2 regions of the Cupriavidus gilardii genome follow, and region 1 is predicted to be linked to the other one. Evidence: riboswitches for the same ligand, from Rfam matches in the RefSeq annotation. Region 1 holds a riboswitch; the other holds the start of a gene.

The links. Region 1 has a riboswitch for glycine ahead of FOB47_RS00195 (D-amino acid dehydrogenase). Riboswitches for the same ligand answer to the same signal wherever they lie in the genome.
Region 2: another riboswitch for glycine. It lies ahead of gcvT (glycine cleavage system aminomethyltransferase GcvT); the one in region 1 lies ahead of FOB47_RS00195 (D-amino acid dehydrogenase).

Annotation. Positions count from the first base shown of each region.
Region 1 is NZ_CP054624.1:44,339-53,665, reverse strand. It holds gene fumC (class II fumarate hydratase) at 83-1,489, shown strand; gene FOB47_RS00200 (GGDEF domain-containing protein) at 1,680-2,666, shown strand; glycine riboswitch at 2,800-2,916, shown strand; gene FOB47_RS00195 (D-amino acid dehydrogenase) at 2,973-4,310, shown strand; gene FOB47_RS00190 (SDR family NAD(P)-dependent oxidoreductase) at 4,940-5,734, opposite strand; gene FOB47_RS00185 (ATP-binding protein) at 5,854-7,269, opposite strand; gene FOB47_RS00180 (response regulator) at 7,269-8,051, opposite strand; gene glk (glucokinase) at 8,095-9,069, opposite strand; gene pgl (6-phosphogluconolactonase) at 9,136-9,327, opposite strand, start outside.
Region 2 is NZ_CP054626.1:3,213,102-3,222,428, reverse strand. It holds gene FOB47_RS24795 (L-serine ammonia-lyase) at 62-1,438, opposite strand; gene FOB47_RS24790 (DUF421 domain-containing protein) at 1,517-2,050, opposite strand; gene gcvP (aminomethyl-transferring glycine dehydrogenase) at 2,171-5,089, opposite strand; gene gcvH (glycine cleavage system protein GcvH) at 5,163-5,543, opposite strand; gene gcvT (glycine cleavage system aminomethyltransferase GcvT) at 5,651-6,778, opposite strand; glycine riboswitch at 6,877-7,021, opposite strand; glycine riboswitch at 7,043-7,153, opposite strand; gene FOB47_RS24770 (UvrD-helicase domain-containing protein) at 7,391-9,327, shown strand, end outside.

The sequences.
Region 1 (9,327 bases):
CTTGCGCGCCGGCGCGGCGTCGGCAGTCCCGGCGGCGTATCCTAGAAGACCGATTCGCATCGTTCGTTCACAGGAGCCAGCCATGTCAGACCAGCAGCCCCCAGCGACCCGCATCGAACAGGACAGCCTGGGCCAGGTGCCCGTCCCCGCCGACCACCTGTGGGGCGCGCAGACCGAGCGCTCGCGCCAGAACTTCCGCATCGGCAACGAGAAGATGCCGCCCGCGCTGATCGAGGCGTTCGCGATCCTGAAGTTGTGCGCGGCGCGCGCGAACCGCGAACTGAACGTGCTCGACGCGAAGCTGGCGCAGGCGATCGAACAGGCCGCCGAGGAGATCATCGCCGGCCAGTGGCCCGACGAGTTTCCGCTGTCGGTCTGGCAGACCGGCTCCGGCACGCAGACCAACATGAACCTGAACGAGGTGATCGCCAATCGCGCGATCCAGCTGCTCGGCGGCGAGGTCGGCAGCAAGCGTCCGGTTCATCCCAACGACCACGTCAACGCGAGCCAGTCGTCCAACGACAGCTTCCCGACCGCGATGCATATCGCCGCCGCGCGCGCGGTGCAGCGCCAGCTGCTGCCGGCACTGGAGACATTGCAGAAGACGCTGGGCAGCAAGGTCGAGGCCTTCGCCGACATCGTCAAGGTCGGCCGCACCCATCTGCAGGATGCCGTGCCGCTGACGCTGGGCCAGGAGTTCTCCGGCTACCAGGCGCAGGTCGCCGACGCGCAGGCACGGCTGCACCAGGCCGTGCTGCGCGCGATGCCGGTGCCCCAGGGCGGCACCGCGGTCGGCACCGGCCTGAATGCGCCAGCCGGCTTCGCCGCCGCCTTCGCGCGCGCGCTGGCCGACTACACCGGCCTGCCGTTCGAACCGGCCGCCAACCGCTACGCGCTGCAGGCCGCGCACGACGCGCTGACCGACCTGTCGGGCGCGCTGAACACCACGGCCTCGTCCTTCCTGAAGATCGCGCGCGACTTCATGCTGCTGGGCTCCGGCCCGCGCGCGGGGTTTGCCGAGCTGCAGCTGCCGGCCAACGAGCCGGGTTCGTCGATCATGCCGGGCAAGGTCAATCCCACGCAGGCCGAAGCGCTGGCGATGGTCTGTTGCCGCGTGATCGGCAACCACACCACGATCACGCTGGCCAACGGCCTCGGCACGCTGGAGCTGAACGCCTACAAGCCGGTCATCGCTTACAGCCTGCTGCAGTCGGTTACACTGCTGGCCGACGCGGCGGCCAGCTTCGCCGAGCACATGGTGGCCGGCGTCGAGGCGGACCGGACGCGCATCGGCGAGCTGCTCGAACGATCGCTGATGCCGGTCACCGCGCTGAACCCGCATATCGGCTACGACAAGGCCGCCGAGATCGCCAAGCTGGCGGTGGCCCGCAACCTGTCGCTGCGCGAGGCGGCGATTGCCTCCGGCCATGTCACCGCCGAGCAGTTCGAACAATGGATCGACCTGAAGGGGATGACGCGCGAGGTGTAGCGCCAGCGCACCGGTGCTGGCGGCCATGGACCCGGCCACGGACGCGACCATGCGGTGGGCCACGCGCCCGACCCTGCCACCGGCAGCCAGCGCATTGACCGAACCTTCGACCGGCCCCGCCCGCGGCGGCCGGAAACAAACCCGCTCGAGACGGGCTGACGATCGGGGTAACAACGATCGCATTGACCAGATGATTCCTGCTCCCATTCCCGCCGATGACCAGCGGCGCCTCGACGCGCTGTATTCGCTGAACATCCTCGATACCGCCGCCGAAGAGCGCTTCGATCGGCTGACGCGGCTGGCCAGGCGGCTGTTCGACGTGCCGATCGCGCTGGTCAGCCTGGTCGACGCCAAGCGGCAGTGGTTCAAGTCCTCGTTCGGCCTGGCCGTGCGCGAAACGCCGCGCGAGCAATCGTTCTGCGGCCATGCGATCCTGCGCGACGATCTGCTGATCGTGCCCGACGCGCTGCAGGACCAGCGCTTTCACGACAATCCGCTGGTCACCGGCGCGCCCGGCGTGCGCTTCTACGCCGGCTGCCCGCTCGCGGTACGCGGCGGCGCCAAGGTCGGCACGCTGTGCCTGATCGACACCGCGCCGCGCGAGTTCGACCAGGACGATCAGGCGCTGCTGCACGATCTGGGGCGCCTGGCCGAGCAGGAGCTGGAATCCGCGCAACTGGCGTCGATGGACGACCTGACCATGCTGTCGAACCGGCGCGGCTTCTCGGCGCTGGCGCAGCACGCGCTGGCGGTCTGCCAGCGCCAGGGGGTGCCGGTCACGCTGCTGTTCTTCGACATGGATGGCTTCAAGGCCATCAACGACCGCTTCGGCCACGCGGAGGGCGATCTGGCGCTGACCGCCTTTGCCGATCAGTTGCGCCGCGCGTTCCGTCAGTCCGACCTGATCGGACGGCTCGGCGGCGACGAGTTCGTCGTGCTGCTGGTCGACGCCTGCGCCGACCAGTGCGACGCGATGCTGGACCGGCTGCGGCAGGGCGTGGACGCGCACAACGCGCAGAGCCAGCGCGGTTATCGGCTCGATTTCAGCGCCGGCGCGGTCGCGTTCGATCCCGCCCGCCACGCGGGCATCGCCGATCTGCTGGCGCAGGCCGATCAGGCGATGTACGCAAACAAGCAGGCCCGCAAGGCAGGGACGCCGCCCGCCGGGGGTCAGTAACTCGCGTTGCGGCCGCCGCCGCGCCGTGTTACTGTCCGGCCATCCAGGAGAAAGCGAACCTGCGGCGCGACAGCGCGGCGGCAGCGCTGCCGAAGGCGTACCCCCGAAACGCTCAGGTACCGAAGACTGGAGACGACAACGAACTGGAGAGCGCCGCCATCATGATTCGACGATGACGGCCGCCGAAGGGGCAAGCCGGGTCCGGGGCGGACGCGGTGAATCTCTCAGGCAAAAGGACAGTGGGGGCAGCCGGGTTGGCATCGACGATGCCGGCCGGCTGCCCCTTTTTGCATCCTGGAGCCTGAAATGAAAGTCATCGTGATGGGGGCCGGCGTGATCGGCGTGGCCTCGGCGTGGTATCTGTCCAAGGCGGGCCACGAGGTCGTGGTGCTCGAGCGCAATGCCGGCGCGGCACGCGAAACCAGCTTCGGCAATGGCGGCCAGATCTCGGTCAGCCATGCCGAACCCTGGGCCAATCCGTCGGCGCCGCTCAAACTGCTCAGCTGGCTGGGACGCGAGGATGCGCCGCTGCTGTTCCGCCTGCGCGCCGACCCGGCGCAATGGTCGTGGGGCCTGAAGTTCCTGCGCGAATGCCCGGCCCGGCGTTCCACCCGCAACATGATCCAGCTGCTCAATCTCGGCACCTACAGCCGCGCCAGCCTGCAGGCGCTGCGCGCCGAGACCGGCATCGAATACGACCACCTGACCCGCGGCATCCTGCACTTCTACACCAGCCAGAAGGAATTCGAAGCGGCCATCGAGCCCGCGCGGATCATGCGCGAGCTCGGCTGCGAGCGCCGCGTGATCGGTCCCGACGAAGTGGTGAAGCTCGAGCCCGCGCTGGCCTCGATCGCGCCGCGGCTGGCGGGCGCCACCTACACCAGCGAGGACGAGTCCGGCGACGTGCACCGCTTCACCACCGGCCTGGCCGCACTGTGCGAGGCGCGCGGCGTGCGTTTCCGCTATGGCGTGCGCGTGCAGCGGCTGCTGGCCGAAGGCGGCCGCATGCGCGGCGTCGAGATCGCCGACGAGACCGGCGCGTACACGGTCGAGCAGGCCGACGCCTATGTGCTCGCGCTCGGCAGCTTCAGCCCGATGCTGGCGCGCCCGCTTGGCGTCAAGCTCGACATCTATCCGGCCAAGGGCTATTCGGCCACGCTGCCGGTGCTCGATCCCGAGCGCGCGCCGACCGTCAGCCTGACCGACGACGAGTACAAGCTGGTGTTCTCGCGGCTGGGCGATCGCTTGCGCATCGCCGGCACCGCCGAGCTCAACGGCTATTCGATGGAGCTGAACCCGGTGCGTTGCGAGGCCATCGTGCGGCGCACGCTGGAGATCTTCCCCGGTGTCAGCCGCCCCGAACTGGCGCGCTACTGGACCGGCCTGCGTCCCGCGACGCCGGGCAACGTGCCGTATATCGGCGCGAGCGCGGTGCAGGGGCTGTACCTGAACACGGGCCATGGCACACTGGGCTGGACGCACGGCTGCGGCTCGGGACGCGCGATCGCCGAACTGATCAGCGGCCGCGTGCCGGAAGTGGACTTCGGCTTTTGCGGTCCGCTGCCGCAGGCGCCGCGGCTCGCGCGGCCAGTCGCGCCGGTGGCTGCCACGCGCGCCGCCGCAACGGAGGCGGCCGAAGTTTGAGGTGCGTCTGATTCAGGTCTGAAACAACGACACCGGCGCGGCATGGCCTCGACATTCGCGCCGGTGTTTTCGTTTCATCTGCCGCGCATGCATTGGCGCCAAAGCGTACCCGTTTCTGCGCACGGCTTTCGGCGAGCGTACCCGTTTCTGCGGGCCGCATTGGCAGCCGACTGGCAGCCGACTGGCAGCCGACTGGCAGCCGACTGGCAGCCGACTGGCAGCCGACTGGCAGCGGACTGGCAGCCGACTGGCAGCGGACTGGAGCCGACTGGAGCCGATTGGCGGCCGCATCGACAGCCCCATGGCCAGCCCTACTGCCCGCCCTACTGCCGGCCCTACTGCCCGCCCAATTGCCGGCCCAGTTGCCGGCCCAGTTGCCGGCTCACAGTGCACCTTGCGGGCCAAAGCCAGACCCGGGCATGGCATCGATCGGGCGCGCAATCCGCACCGGCCGCCTGCGATGCGGGCCCGCACCGTACCCGTTTCTGCGTCGTGCGAACGCCGTCCGATGCCGCGTGGCGTGCCATGCGTACCCGTTTCTGCGTACACAACCTCAGTCGAATCAAGGCTCTCCGATGCCTCGACGTCTCGCCATCGCCGCGCGGAGGCAGCGGGCTCGCGCCTCGGTATCAGGCGATGGTGTCGACCACGCCGCCATCGACGCGCAACGCGGCGCCGGTGGTCGCCGATGCCTGCGGCGAACAGACGTAGACCACCATGTGCGCGACCTCCTCCACCGTGGCCGCGCGCTGGATGATCGAGCTGGGCCGATGCGCCTTGACGAACTCGGCGGCCGCTTCCTCGATCGACAGCCCTGCCTTGTCCGCGTCCTCGCGCAGCATTTCCCGCAGGCCGTCCGACAGCGTCGGTCCCGGCAATACCGCGTTGACCGTGACGCCGGTCCCGCTCAGCCGTTTGGCGAGGCCGCGCGACACCGCCAGTTGCGCTGTCTTCGAGAAGCCGTAGTGGATCATGTCCTCGGGCGTGTTCAGCGCGGACTCCGACGAAATGAACACCACGCGGCCCCAGCCGTTCGCCGCCATCGCCGCCGTATACGCCCGCGCCAGGCGCACGCCGGACATCACGTTGACATCGAAGATGCGGGTCCAGTCCTCGTCGCTCAGTTCGTAGAAATCGCGCGGACCGTAGATGCCGGCGTTGTTGACCAGAATGTCGACCGCGGGCTCCGCGGCCACGATCGCGTCGCAACCGTCGGCGCTGCCGACATCGGCCGCGACGCCGCGCACCGCGGCGCCCGGAACTTCGCGCACCACGTCCGCGATGGCGCCCTCGACGGTGTCCTGCTTGCGGCCATTGACGATGACCGTGGCGCCGCTGCGCGCGAGGCCAATGGCAATGGCCAGTCCGATGCCGGCGGTCGAGGCGGTGACCAGCGCGGTCTTGCCGGTGAGATCGATTTGCATGGGTACCTCCTGAAGCGGGGTGAGATCAGCGAAGAGGACGGCGAAAGGGTCAGTCAAGCGGGTACGCAGAAACGGGTACGCTTTTCGACAGGAACGCGGCGGCGCGTCATGGCAGTGGCTTAATCGCGGCCCGTGCGCTGCGCGTTGCCGGCTTCCGGAAACACCAGCCGCACCCGCAGCCCCGGCTCGTTGTCCTCCAGCGACAGCGTGGCGCGGTGTACCTGGGCGATCTCGTCGACGATCGCCAGGCCCAGCCCGCTGCCGCCGCTCGGCGCATCGGGCAAGCGATAGAAGCGGTCCAGCACGCGGGCGCGCTGTTCGGGCGGGATGCCGGGACCGTTGTCGGCGACGATCAGCGCGACCCGGCCCGCGTCAGCACGCTGCACGCGCACGTCGACCTTGCCGCCGGCGGGCACATAACGCAGCGCGTTGTCGATCAGATTGGTCAGCAGAATGCGCAGCGCGTCGGGATCGCCCTGCACGGTCAGCCCGGCCGCGTCTCCAGCGCCAGCATCGCCAGCCCTGCGACCATTGCCACCATCGTCGCCGTCGCCGCTGGCGTCGAGCCCCAGGTCGATATTCCGGTCCAGCGCGGCCTGTGTCATCTCGCCGACCACGGTGGCTGCCAGCTCGCGCAAGGCGACCGGCTGCTGGCCCGCGAGGGCCGCGCCGGGCTCGTGGCGCGCCAGCGTCAGCAACTGCGTCACCAGATGCGTCAACCGCTCGAGGCCATCGCGCAGATTGCCGACCGCCTCGCGGCGAGCCGGCTCGCTGTCGGCGCGTTCGACCAGTTGCGCCTGCAGCTGCAGCGCGGTCAGCGGCGTGCGCAGCGCGTGCGCGGCATCGGCGATGAACGCGCGCTGCGTGTCGATCGCGTCGGACAACCGCGCCAGCAGCAGGTTCAGCGCCTCGGTCAGCGGCGCGATCTCGGCCGGCATCTCGGCAACCGCCAGCGGCGACAGCGCGTTGGCATCGCGCTTGCCGACCTGCCGCGCGATCTCGCGCACCGGCCGCAGCCCGCGGCCGACGGCGAGCCAGACCATCCATCCCAGCAGCGGCAGCAGCAACAGCAGCGGCGCCACGGTGCGCAGCGCCATTCGCGCCGCCACTTCGCGGCGCGCGCTCATCGGCTGCGCGATCTGCACCACCGCCGGCCCGAGCTGCACGCTGTAGATGCGGAACTCGCCGTCGTCGGTGCGGACGTTGGAGAAGCCGAGCTCGGCGCGCGGCGGCAGCGACGGCCGCGAGTGCGACAGATAGAGGCTGCGGCCGGTACCGTCCCAGATATGGATCACCACATCCTCGTCGGAGCGGAACAGATTGTCGGTGCCGGGCGGCAGCGGCGGCGACAGCGACGGCAGCGCCGGACCGTTGAACTGGCTCGGCAGCGCGAGCGCGACCTGGCGCATCTGATAGTCGAACAGCGCGTTCGCCTCCTGCCGGGCCTGCCCGTAGATCAGCGCGGTGGCGGCGGCGATGCCGGCCAGCAGGCCGAGCGCCAGCCACCACAGCAGGGTCCGCTGGATCGATCGCATCAGCGCGCTCCTCCAGCGGCGTCATGCGCGTCACCGCCGTCCCTGCCGCCGTCCCTGCCGCCGTCCCTGTGACCCTGCTGCGCACCTTCCTCGAGCTTCGGACAGACATAACCGACGCCGCGGATATTGCGGATCAAACCCTGGCCGAACTTCTTGCGCAGCGCGTGGATGTAGACCTCGACCGTATTGCTGCCGACCTCGTCGTCCCAGCCGTACAACTTTTCCTGCAGCTGCGGCACCGACCACACCTTGCCCGGGCGGGCCAGCAACGCGGCCAGCAGCGCGTATTCGCGCGCCGACAGATGGACCGGCTCGCCTGCCAGCGTGACTTCGCGCGTGGCCGGATTGAGCACGATCGCGCCATAGCGGACCAGCGGCTCGGCACGGCCCTGCGCCCGCCGCGCCAGCGCATGAATGCGCGCCACCAGTTCCTGCAGGTCGAAGGGCTTGACCAGATAGTCGTCGGCGCCGGCGTTCAATCCGGCGACGCGATCGGCGACCGCATCGCGCGCGGTCAGGATCAGCACCGGCGTGGCAACGCCGCGCGCGCGCATGCCGGCCAGCACATCGAGGCCCGAACGGCGTGGCAGGCCGAGATCGAGCAGCACCAGATCGTGCTGTCCTTCGGCCGCGCCGCCGGCCGCGACGCCGGGCGGCTGCGTGGCCGCCGACAGGCCGGCCTCGCCATCGCGCACCCAGTCCACCGCGAAGCCTTCCTGCCGCAGCGCGAGGCGCACGGAATCGCCGATCATCGTGTCGTCTTCGATCAGCAGCACGCGCATCGCTTCGCTCCGTTGGTTCGCCACTCGCGGCGGCCGCGGCGGCTCATCGCCGATCGACCGCTTCGGCCAGCGCGTGTGCCAGCCCCGGCAGCGCGGGAAACTGCGCGGTGATCACCTGCACCGGCACCGGTTCGAGGAACGCGCGCATGCGTCCCTTGTCGACGAAGCGCGCATTGAAGCTGGACGCCGCCAGCGTCTGGACGAAGCGCGGCACGATGCCGCCGCCGATATAGACGCCGCCGCGCGCGCCAAGGATCAGCGTCACATCGGCCGCAACCGAGCCGAGCAGGCCGCAGAACACCGCAAGCGCACGCTGGCACAACGCGTCGCCACGCTGCAAGGCGCCCTCGGTGACTTCCGCCGCGGTCAGCGGCACGCGCACGGGCGTACCCGTTTCTGCGGCCAGCGCGGCATGCGTATGCGACAGTCCCATGCCCGACAGCAGGCGTTCGGCCGACACGCGGCCGTGCTCGCGATGCGCGGCATGCCAGGCGATCCACTCGTCGTCGGTGGCAGGCATCAGTTCGACATGTCCGCCCTCTCCGGCCAGCGCCACCGGCGCCGCACCGTGGCGGCCTGGGATCAGCCCCGACACGCCGAGCCCGGTACCGGGGCCGATCAAGGCCAGCGGCGAGCCGGCGGCCGGCGTGCCGGCGCGCACCGGCGCCAGTTCGCCCGGCTGCAGGTACGGCAGCGCGAGCGCCAGCGCGGTGAAGTCGTTCAGCGCCAGCAGCGTCTCCAGGCCCAGCGCCTGGCGCACCGCCTCGATCGAGAAGGCCCAGGCATGATTGGTCAGCTTGACGCGGTCGCCGGTGACCGGGTTGGCCAGACCGATCGCCGCGTGGCGCGGCGGCGGACCGGCCAGCTGCGACAGGTATTGCCGCATCGCCGCCTCCAGCGACGGATAGTCGGCGACCTTCAGCGCGGTGACCGGTCCGATCGCATCGGGCGCGGTCTGCAGGGCGAAGCGGACATTGGTGCCGCCGACATCGGCGAGCAGGCGTGGGTAGGTAGTCATCGCGAGGCAGGAAACGTCAGGCGGCAATCAGGCGGCGAGATCGGAGGACGCATTCGCGCAGCGCATCTACGCGGTAAAGACGTCGAAGCCGTGCCGATGCCGGCTGGCCACCAGCCCCACCGGCAACGCGGGCCCGGGCTCCTGCAGCGCGCGTTCGAACACGGCGGCCTTGGCGGCGCCCGAAAACGCCAGAAAGACCCGTTCCGCCGCCAGCAAGGCCGCCAGGTTCAGCGTCACGCGCGCATGCGGCGCGCTGGG
Region 2 (9,327 bases), on a different replicon from region 1:
GCGGGGACGCGGGATTCCACAAAAGTGCGTGCTACTTTAGTGTTCGAACAGCAGACCCACGTCAGCACTCGACGATATTGACCGCGAGCCCGCCGCGCGCCGTTTCCTTGTATTTGGTCTTCATGTCGGCGCCGGTTTCGCGCATGGTCTTGATCACCGAATCGAGCGAGACATAGTGATTGCCGTCGCCGCGCAGCGCCATGCGCGCCGCGTTGACGGCCTTGACCGAGGCCATCGCATTGCGCTCGATGCAGGGAATCTGCACCAGCCCGCCGACCGGATCACAGGTCAGGCCGAGGTTGTGTTCCATGCCGATCTCCGCGGCATTCTCGACCTGTTCCGGCGTGCCGCCAAGCACCGCGGCCAGCGCGCCAGCGGCCATCGAACACGCGACGCCGACCTCGCCCTGGCAGCCGACTTCGGCCCCGGAGATCGACGCGTTCAGCTTGTACAGCAGTCCGATCGCGCCGGCCGTCAGCAGGAAGTCGATCACGCCGCGCTCGTTCGCACCGGGTACGAAGCGGTCGTAGTAATGCAGCACGGCCGGGATGATGCCCGCCGCGCCGTTGGTCGGCGCAGTCACCACGCGGCCGCCGGCCGCATTTTCCTCGTTGACGGCCATCGCATAGAGATTGACCCAGTCCATCACCGACAGCGGGTCCGACAGCGTCCGTTCGGCGCGCTCGGTCAGATTGCGGTACAGCTCGGGCGCACGCCGCTTGACCTTGAACGGGCCGGGCAGCTCGCCATCGGTGCGGCAGCCGCGCGCGACGCAGGCCTGCATGACCTGCCAGATATGCAGCAGGCCCGCGCGCACATCGGCTTCGCTGCGCCACGTGCATTCGTTCTCGAGCATCAGCTGCGCAATCGACTTGCCGGTGCTGCTCGCCATGTCGAGCATCGCGCGGCCGCTGCGAAAGGGATGCGGCAATTGCCGGTCGGCTTCGAGCACCTGCGTGTTGGCGGCGCCGGCGCTGACGACGAAGCCGCCGCCGACCGACAGATAGCGGCCCTCGCGCAGCGTCGCGCCGGCGGCATCGAAGGCATGGAATTTCATGCCATTCGGATGCTCGGCCAGTGCTTCGCGCCGGTAGAACGCGATGTGTTCCTTCTCGACGAAGGGGATCGGATGCTTGCCGAGCAGGTCCAGCGTGCGCGAAGCGCGCAGCGCAGCCAGCCTGGCGTCGATGGTGTCGGGATCGATGGTGTCCGGCGCCTCGCCGAGCAGGCCGAGGATCACGCCCTTGTCGGTGCCGTGCCCCTTGCCGGTTGCGCCGAGCGAGCCGTACAGTTCGACCCGCACGCTAGCCACGCGCGGCAGCAGCCCGTCGCGCTCCAGCGCATGCGCAAACATGCCGGCCGCACGCATCGGTCCCACCGTATGCGAGCTCGATGGTCCGATGCCGACCTTGAACAGGTCGAAAACGCTGACAGCCACGTTGGTCTCCTATCGTTTGCGGCGGTGTGCAGGCCCGCGCGGCGGCCCGCCCTCCGGCTGGACCGGAACGGGCCGGAGCTAGACCGGCCGATCGTCCTCGGGTCGCTCCCACAGGGAGACGCCGGGGCCGGGCGGTTCCTCCGGCAGTTCCTTGCGCTTGAGCACGCTGATCGCGCCGTCGTTCTCGAGGATTGCGATATAGACGTCGTCCAGGCTCGCGCATCCCTCGCGCCGCAGTACCTTCATCAGGTCGTCGCTGGTCAGCCGCGCGCCGTGCATGACCTCGTCGATCACCTTGCCATGGCGGATCAGCAGTTGCGGATGGCCCTCGACCGCGTACTCGAACTTGCGGCTGCGCCAACTGAGCCAGCTGACCAGCACGTTGATGCCGATCAGCGTCGCGGCGAGGATCAGGCCCGCGGACACCGACTTGTCATCGCCGACCATGGCGTTCTGCACGCCCTCGGACAGGATCAGCAGCAGGATCAGATCGAATGGTGTCATCTGTCCGATCTGCCGCTTGCCACCCAAGCGCATCATGATCAGCAGGGCGAAATAAACGATCAGCCCTCGGACAATGAATTCCCACCACGGCGCGCTCATTTGCCACATCGACAGTCTCCTTACCGATGATGGTTCCGGCCCGGAGGCCGGAACCAGAAAGGCCGCACGCCGTCCAGCGTGCGCGCGGCAACAAGCCGCCGTGCGAGATGCAGCAGGAAGCGTGCCCGCTTACTCCTCGTACGCGCTCATCGGCACGCAGGAGCAGAACAGGTTGCGATCGCCGTAGACGTTGTCGGCCCGGCCGACCGGCGGCCAGTACTTCTGCGTCCGCAGCGAGGCGACCGGATAGGCGGCTTCCTCACGCGTGTACTTGTGGTTCCACTCGTTGGCGGTGATGACCGCCGCGGTGTGAGGCGCGTTCTTCAGCGGGTTGTCCTCGCGGTCGAAGCTGCCGTCCTCGACGCGCGCGATTTCCTTGCGGATTGCGATCATCGCGTCGATGAAGCGGTCCAGCTCGTGCAGCGCCTCGCTCTCGGTCGGCTCGATCATCAGCGTGCCCGGGACCGGGAAGCTCATCGTCGGCGCATGGAAGCCATAGTCCATCAGCCGCTTGGCGACATCCTCGTTGCTGATGCCGGTCGCCTTCTGGATCGGGCGCAGGTCGAGAATGCACTCGTGCGCGATATGGCCGTTGCCGCCGGTGTACAGCACCGGGTAGTAGTCCGACAGCCGCTTGGCGACATAGTTGGCCGCCAGGATCGCGTTCTCGGTGGCGGCGGTCAGTCCGCGCGCGCCCATCATCGCGATATACATCCACGAGATCGGCAGGATGCTGGCCGAGCCGTAGGGCGCGGCCGAGATCGCGCCGATGCCGTCTTCCGCGCGGCGATAGCCGCTGCTGGCGTGGTTGGGCAGGAACGGCGCCAGATGCGCGCCGACCGCGACCGGACCGACGCCCGGGCCGCCGCCGCCGTGCGGAATGCAGAAGGTCTTGTGCAGGTTCAGGTGGGACACGTCGCCGCCGAACTGCCCCGGCGCCGCGGTGCCGACCATCGCGTTCATGTTCGCGCCGTCGACGTAGACCTGGCCGCCATGGCTGTGGACGATCTCGCAGATGCGCTGCACGCCTTCCTCGAACACGCCGTGCGTGGACGGGTAGGTGATCATGATCGCGGCCAGGTTCTTGCTGTGCTGCGCGGCCTTCTTCTCCAGATCGGCCAGGTCGACGTTGCCGTCCTCGTCGCAGGCCACGACCACCACCTGCATGCCGGCCATCTGCGCGGAGGCCGGATTGGTGCCGTGCGCCGACGACGGGATCAGGCAGATATTGCGGTGGCTCTCGCCGCGGCTCGCATGGTAGGCGTGGATGATCTGCAGGCCCGCGTATTCGCCCTGCGAGCCGGCGTTGGGCTGCAGGCTGACGGCGGCATAGCCGGTGGCCGCGCACAGCATCGCCTCGAGCTGGGCGATCATCTCGCGGTAGCCGACGGTCTGGTCGTCCGGCGCGAACGGATGGATGCTCGAGAACTCCGGCCAGGTGACCGGAATCATCTCGCTGGTCGCGTTGAGCTTCATCGTGCAGGAGCCCAGCGGGATCATCGTGCGGTCGAGCGCCAGATCCTTGTCGGCCAGCATGCGCAGATAGCGCAGCATCTCGTGCTCGGCGTGGTGCGTGTTGAAGACCGGATGGGTCAGATAGGCGCTCTGGCGCGACAGCGCCGCCGGATAGCCATCATCGGCCGCGGCTTCCAGTGCGTCGAAGGCCGGCACCGGCTTGCCCTGCGCGAAGATCTCCCACAGCGCGACCACATCGTCGCGGGTCGTGGTCTCGTCCAGCGAGATGCCGACGTGCGTGGCGCCGGCGCGGCGCAGATTGATGCGGCGCGCGGCGGCAGCGGCGTGGATCGCCTCGGTGGCGGCGCCGGTCTCGATCGTCAGCGTGTCGAAGAAGGTCTGGTTGGTGCGTGCGTAGCCCAGCGCCTGCAGGCCGCCGGCCAGCGTCGCGGTCAGCCGATGCACGCGCTGTGCGATGCGCTTCAGGCCCTGCGGCCCGTGGTAGACCGCGTACATCGACGCCATGACCGCCAGCAGCACCTGCGCGGTACAGATGTTCGAGGTCGCCTTTTCGCGGCGGATATGCTGCTCGCGCGTCTGCAGCGCGAGCCGGTAGGCCTTGTTGCCCTGCGCGTCGACGGTGACGCCGACCAGGCGGCCCGGCATCGAACGCTTGTAGGCGTCCTTGACGGCCATATAGCCGGCATGCGGGCCGCCGAAGCCCAGCGGCACACCGAAGCGCTGCGAATTGCCGACCGCCACGTCGGCGCCCCATTCGCCCGGCGCGCTCAAGAGCGTCAGCGCCAGCAGGTCGGCGGCGGCGACCACCAGGCCGCCGGCCGCGTGCACCGCATCGGCGATCGCGCGGTAGTCCGCCACGTCGCCGTTGACGCCCGGGTATTGCAGCAGCACGCCGAACGCGTGCGCCTGCGCCGCGTCGGCGGCGGGGCCGACCTTGACCTCGATACCAAGCGGCAGCGCGCGCGTACGCACCACTTCGATGGTCTGCGGCAGCACGTCGTCGGCCACGTAGAACGTATTGGACGCGTGCTTGTTCACGCGCTGCAGCAGCGTCATCGCCTCGGCCGCGGCGGTGCCTTCGTCGAGCATCGACGCGTTGGCGATATCGAGGCCGGTCAGGTCGGTGATCATCTGCTGGAAGTTCAGCATCGCCTCCAGGCGGCCCTGCGAGATCTCGGGCTGGTACGGCGTGTAGGCGGTGTACCAGGCCGGGTTCTCGAAGATATTGCGCAGGATCACGCCCGGCGTCAGCGTGTTGTAGTAGCCCTGGCCGATGAAGCTCTTGAACACCTTGTTCTTGCCGGCGATGCCGCGCAGCTTGGCCAGCGCGGCTTCCTCGCTCAGCGGCTCGGTGAATTCGCCCAGCGGCATGCCGTCGCGGCGGCGGATCGCGGCCGGGATGATGGCGTCCATCAGCGCGGCGCGGCTGTCGTAGCCCAGCACCTTCAGCATGTGCTGCTGTTCGGCGGCGTCGGGACCGATATGGCGGTGGGAGAAGGCGTCGCGAGCTTCGAGTTCGGCCAGCGAAGGGCGAGCGGATTGAGCGGCGTTCATGGGCAGGGGAGCGTTCATGGCAAGTGACTCGGAGAGGCGGGCCGGGACATGGTGGTCAGCCATGCCCTGGCGCCACGGGCGGGGCGCCGGCTCAGGCGCCGACGCTGGCCTTGTAGGCGTCGGCCGTCATCAGGCCGTTGACGTCGTCGCCGTTGGCCGGCTTGATCTTGAACAGCCAGGCATCGAAGGCGTTGGCGTTGACGCTCTCGGGCGCATCCTTGACGGCGTCGTTGACGGCGACCACTTCGCCGGCCACCGGCGCGTAGATGTCCGACGCGGCCTTGACCGATTCGACCACGGCCAGCGCGTCACCGGCGCCGACCGTCTTGCCGACCTCGGGCAGCTCGAGGAAGACGATGTCGCCGAGCGCATCCTGTGCGTGATCGGTGATGCCGATCGTCAGTGTGCCGTCGGTTTCGACGCGCACCCATTCGTGCGACTCGGTGTACTTCAGGTCAGCGGGGAAATTCATCGAGATTCTCCAATTTCAGATTCTTGTGTCGCGCCGCCGCGTGCCGTCGGAATGAAAGGGGCCGCGGGGCGCAGCGTGACCGGGTGGACGATGTCCGCAGTGAGCCGTCAGCTCACGAGTGCCTTGCCATTGCGCACAAACGGCAGTTTAACCACAGTCGCAGTCAGTTTGCGGTCGCGGATCAGCACCTGGACTTCGCTGCCGAGCGCCACATCCTTGGGCAGGCGCGCGAAGGCGATCGATTGGGACAGGGTGGGGCTGAAGGTGCCAGAGGTGATCTCGCCCTCGCCGGCGGCGGTCAGCACGGTCTGGTGCGCGCGCAGCACACCGCCCTTGTCGCGCAGGATCAGGCCGGCGAACTGCTGGCGCTGGCCGTTGGCCAGCAGCGCGGCCTTGCCGACGAAATCGCGCTCGCTCTGCAGATCGACGGTCCAGGCCAGGCCGGCGTCGAGCGGCGAGGTATGGATGTCCATGTCCTGGCCGTACAGGTTCATGCCGGCTTCGAGCCGCAGCGTGTCGCGCGCGCCGAGCCCGGCGGGACGCACGCCGGCGGCATGCAGCTTTTCCCAGACCGCGGCGACGTTGTCGGCGGGCACCACCAGCTCGAAGCCGTCCTCGCCGGTGTAGCCGGTGCGGGCCACCATGATTTCGCCGATCGCGGCGTCTTCGACGACCATCGCGTTGAACGGCTTGAGCGCTTCGCTGGGCTGGGTCGACGGGAACGCGGCCCACACCTTGGCGCGCGCGTTCGGGCCCTGCACGGCGACGATGGCCAGCGGCGCGGCGTGATCGGAGGCGTTGTCGGTGCGACGGGGAGTAATGGTCACGCCGGCGCCGGTGTCGGCATTGCGCTGGCGGATCCAGTCGATATCGCCGGTCGCGGTGCTGGCGTTGACGACCAGGCGGAAGCGGTCCTCGGCGAAGAAATAGACGATCAGGTCGTCGATCACGCCGCCGTTCGGGTCGAGCATGCAGGAGTACAGCGCCTTGCCGGGGGTTTGCAGCTTGTCGACGTTGTTGGCGAGCAGCCCGCGCAGGAAGGCGCGGGTATTGGGGCCGGCGAGGTCGACGACGCACATGTGCGAAACGTCGAACATGCCCGCATCGCTGCGCACCGCATGGTGTTCCTCGATCTGGGAGCCGTAGTTGACCGGCATGTCCCAACCGCCGAAATCGACCATGCGGGCGCCGAGGGCGCGGTGGATGGCGTTGAGCGGGGTGGCCTGGAGCGTCATGGATTCCTCGGAGCGTGGCATCGTTCGGTCCGGCGCGCGCGGCGCGCCAAACAAAAAAGGGTCATCCGTCGCGCGGCTCGGTTGAACCGTCGCGACGGATGACCCCCTCTGTCCTCGATACCTGAGAGATTACGGCGGGCCTTGCTGTCCTTGCGACAGGCTGGCCACGCTGTGCGCCCCTTCGGTGGACACGCTCATCATTCAATTGATGAATGGCGGGTGTCGCTCTCCAGAGTTCGGCATACATCGTGTGCATGCTGCATGCCGATCCGCCCGGTCCATGGTGCCTGAGAGTTTTCGGGTGATTCCCCTTCGGCGGCGCGAGTGAAAAGCACGTTGCACTAAGCAGGTCGCGCGCTCTCCCGGACGGATGGCGCGACTCTAACCGCAGGCTTGGCGGCTGTCAACGCGAGAGCGGCGCCGCCGAGGAGACCGTCCAGGGGCGGCGGCGAGCGCCGGCCGCCGTGTTAACATCGCCCGCTTCGACCCGTTCGGCCCTTCCGCGGCGCTTCTACAGTTCGGCGGTTGGCCCGCACGGATCGCACCCTCGGCCCGCATCCCTCGCGATGCCGGCGCCGCCTCCCGCTGTACCCGATTTCCGATCCCCGACCGATGACCCACGGACTGAACGCCGCCCAATCCGAAGCCGTCCGCTATCTGGACGGGCCCTGCCTGGTGCTCGCCGGCGCGGGTTCGGGCAAGACCCGTGTGATCACGCAGAAGATCGCGCATCTGATCGAGGACAAGGGCTTCGAGCCCCGCCACATCGCCGCGGTGACCTTCACCAACAAGGCCGCCAAGGAAATGCAGGAGCGGATCGCCAAGCTGATGGAGGGCAAGACCCGGGACGGCAAGCGCATCCCGCTGCGCCAGCTGACCGTCTGTACCTTCCACTCGCTGGGCGTGCAGATCCTGCGCGCCGAGGCCGAGCACCTGGGCCTGAAGCCGCAGTTCTCGATCATGGACGCCGATGACTGCTTCGGCCTGATCCAGGAGCAGTTGGCGACCACCGACAAGAAGCTGATCCGCAGCGTGCAGAGCACGATCTCGCTGTGGAAGAACGGCATGGTCGATCCCGAGACCGCGATCGCCGAGGCCGCCGACGCCGACCAGCACCAGGCCGCGCTGATCTACCGCAACTACGTCGCCACGCTGGCGGCGTACCAGGCGGTCGACTTCGACGACCTGATCCGGCTGCCCGCCGAGCTGTTCGCACGCGACGAAACCGTGCGGCTCAAGTGGCAGAACCGGCTGCGCTACTTCCTCGTCGACGAATACCAGGACACCAACGCCTGCCAGTATCAGCTGCTGAAGCTGCTGGCCGGCGGCTCGCATCTGCGTGCGCCCGCCTTCACCGCGGTCGGCGACGACGACCAGGCGATCTACGGCTGGCGCGGCGCCACGCTGGACAATCTGCGCCTGCTGCAGACCGACTTCCCGAACCTGAAGGTCATCAAGCTCGAGCAGAACTATCGCTCCACGGTGCGCATCCTGCAGGCTGCCAATGCGGTGATCGCCAACAACCCCAAGCTGTTCGACAAGACGCTGTGGAGCGAGCACGGCATGGGGGACCCGATCACCGTGACGCCGATGAACGACGAGGAGCACGAGGCCGAGTCGGTGGTGTTCAAGCTGTCGGCGCACAAGTTCGAGCGGCGCGCGCAGTTCCGCGACTACGCGATCCTCTATCGCGGCAACCATCAGGCGCGCCTGTTCGAACAGATCCTGCGCCGCGAGCGCATTCCCTATGTGCTGTCAGGCGGGCAGAGCTTCTTCGACAAGGCCGAGATCAAGGACATCTGCGCCTATCTGCGGCTGATCGCCAATCCCGACGACGATCCCGCCTTCATCCGCGCGGTCACCACGCCGCGGCGCGGGGTCGGCAATACCACGCTGGAGGTGCTGGGCACCTTCGCCGGCCAGGCCAAGGTCTCGCTGTTCGAGGCGGCGATGATGGGCGGCATCGAAGGCAAGCTGCAGCCGCGCCAGCTGGAGCCGCTGCGCACCTTCTGCGAGGCGATGGTGCGGCTGGCCGACCGTGCCGCGCGCGATCCGGCCACCGAGGTGCTCGACGACCTGATGGAAGGCATCCACTACGAAGCCTATCTGTACGACACCTTCGACGAGCGCCAGGCCCAGGCCAAATGGACCAATACGCTGGAATTCCTCGACTGGCTCAAGCGCAAGGGCACCAAGCCGGAGGCCGCGGACGGCGAGGCGACGGGCTTCGACACCGCCGACGGCTTCGGCGACGAAGGCAAGAACCTGCTCGAGCTGACCCAGACCGTCGCGCTGATGAGCATGCTCGAAGGCCGCGAGGAAGATCCCGACGCGGTGCGGCTGTCGACGCTGCATGCGTCCAAGGGCCTCGAATACCCGCATGTGTTCCTGGTCGGCGTGGAGGAGGGCATCCTGCCGCATTGCCGCGAGGACGAGGACCTGAGCGACGAGAAGATCGAGGAGGAGCGCCGCCTGATGTATGTCGGCATCACGCGCGCGCAGCGCAGCCTCCATATCAGCTGGTGCAAGAAGCGCAAGCGCGCGCGCGA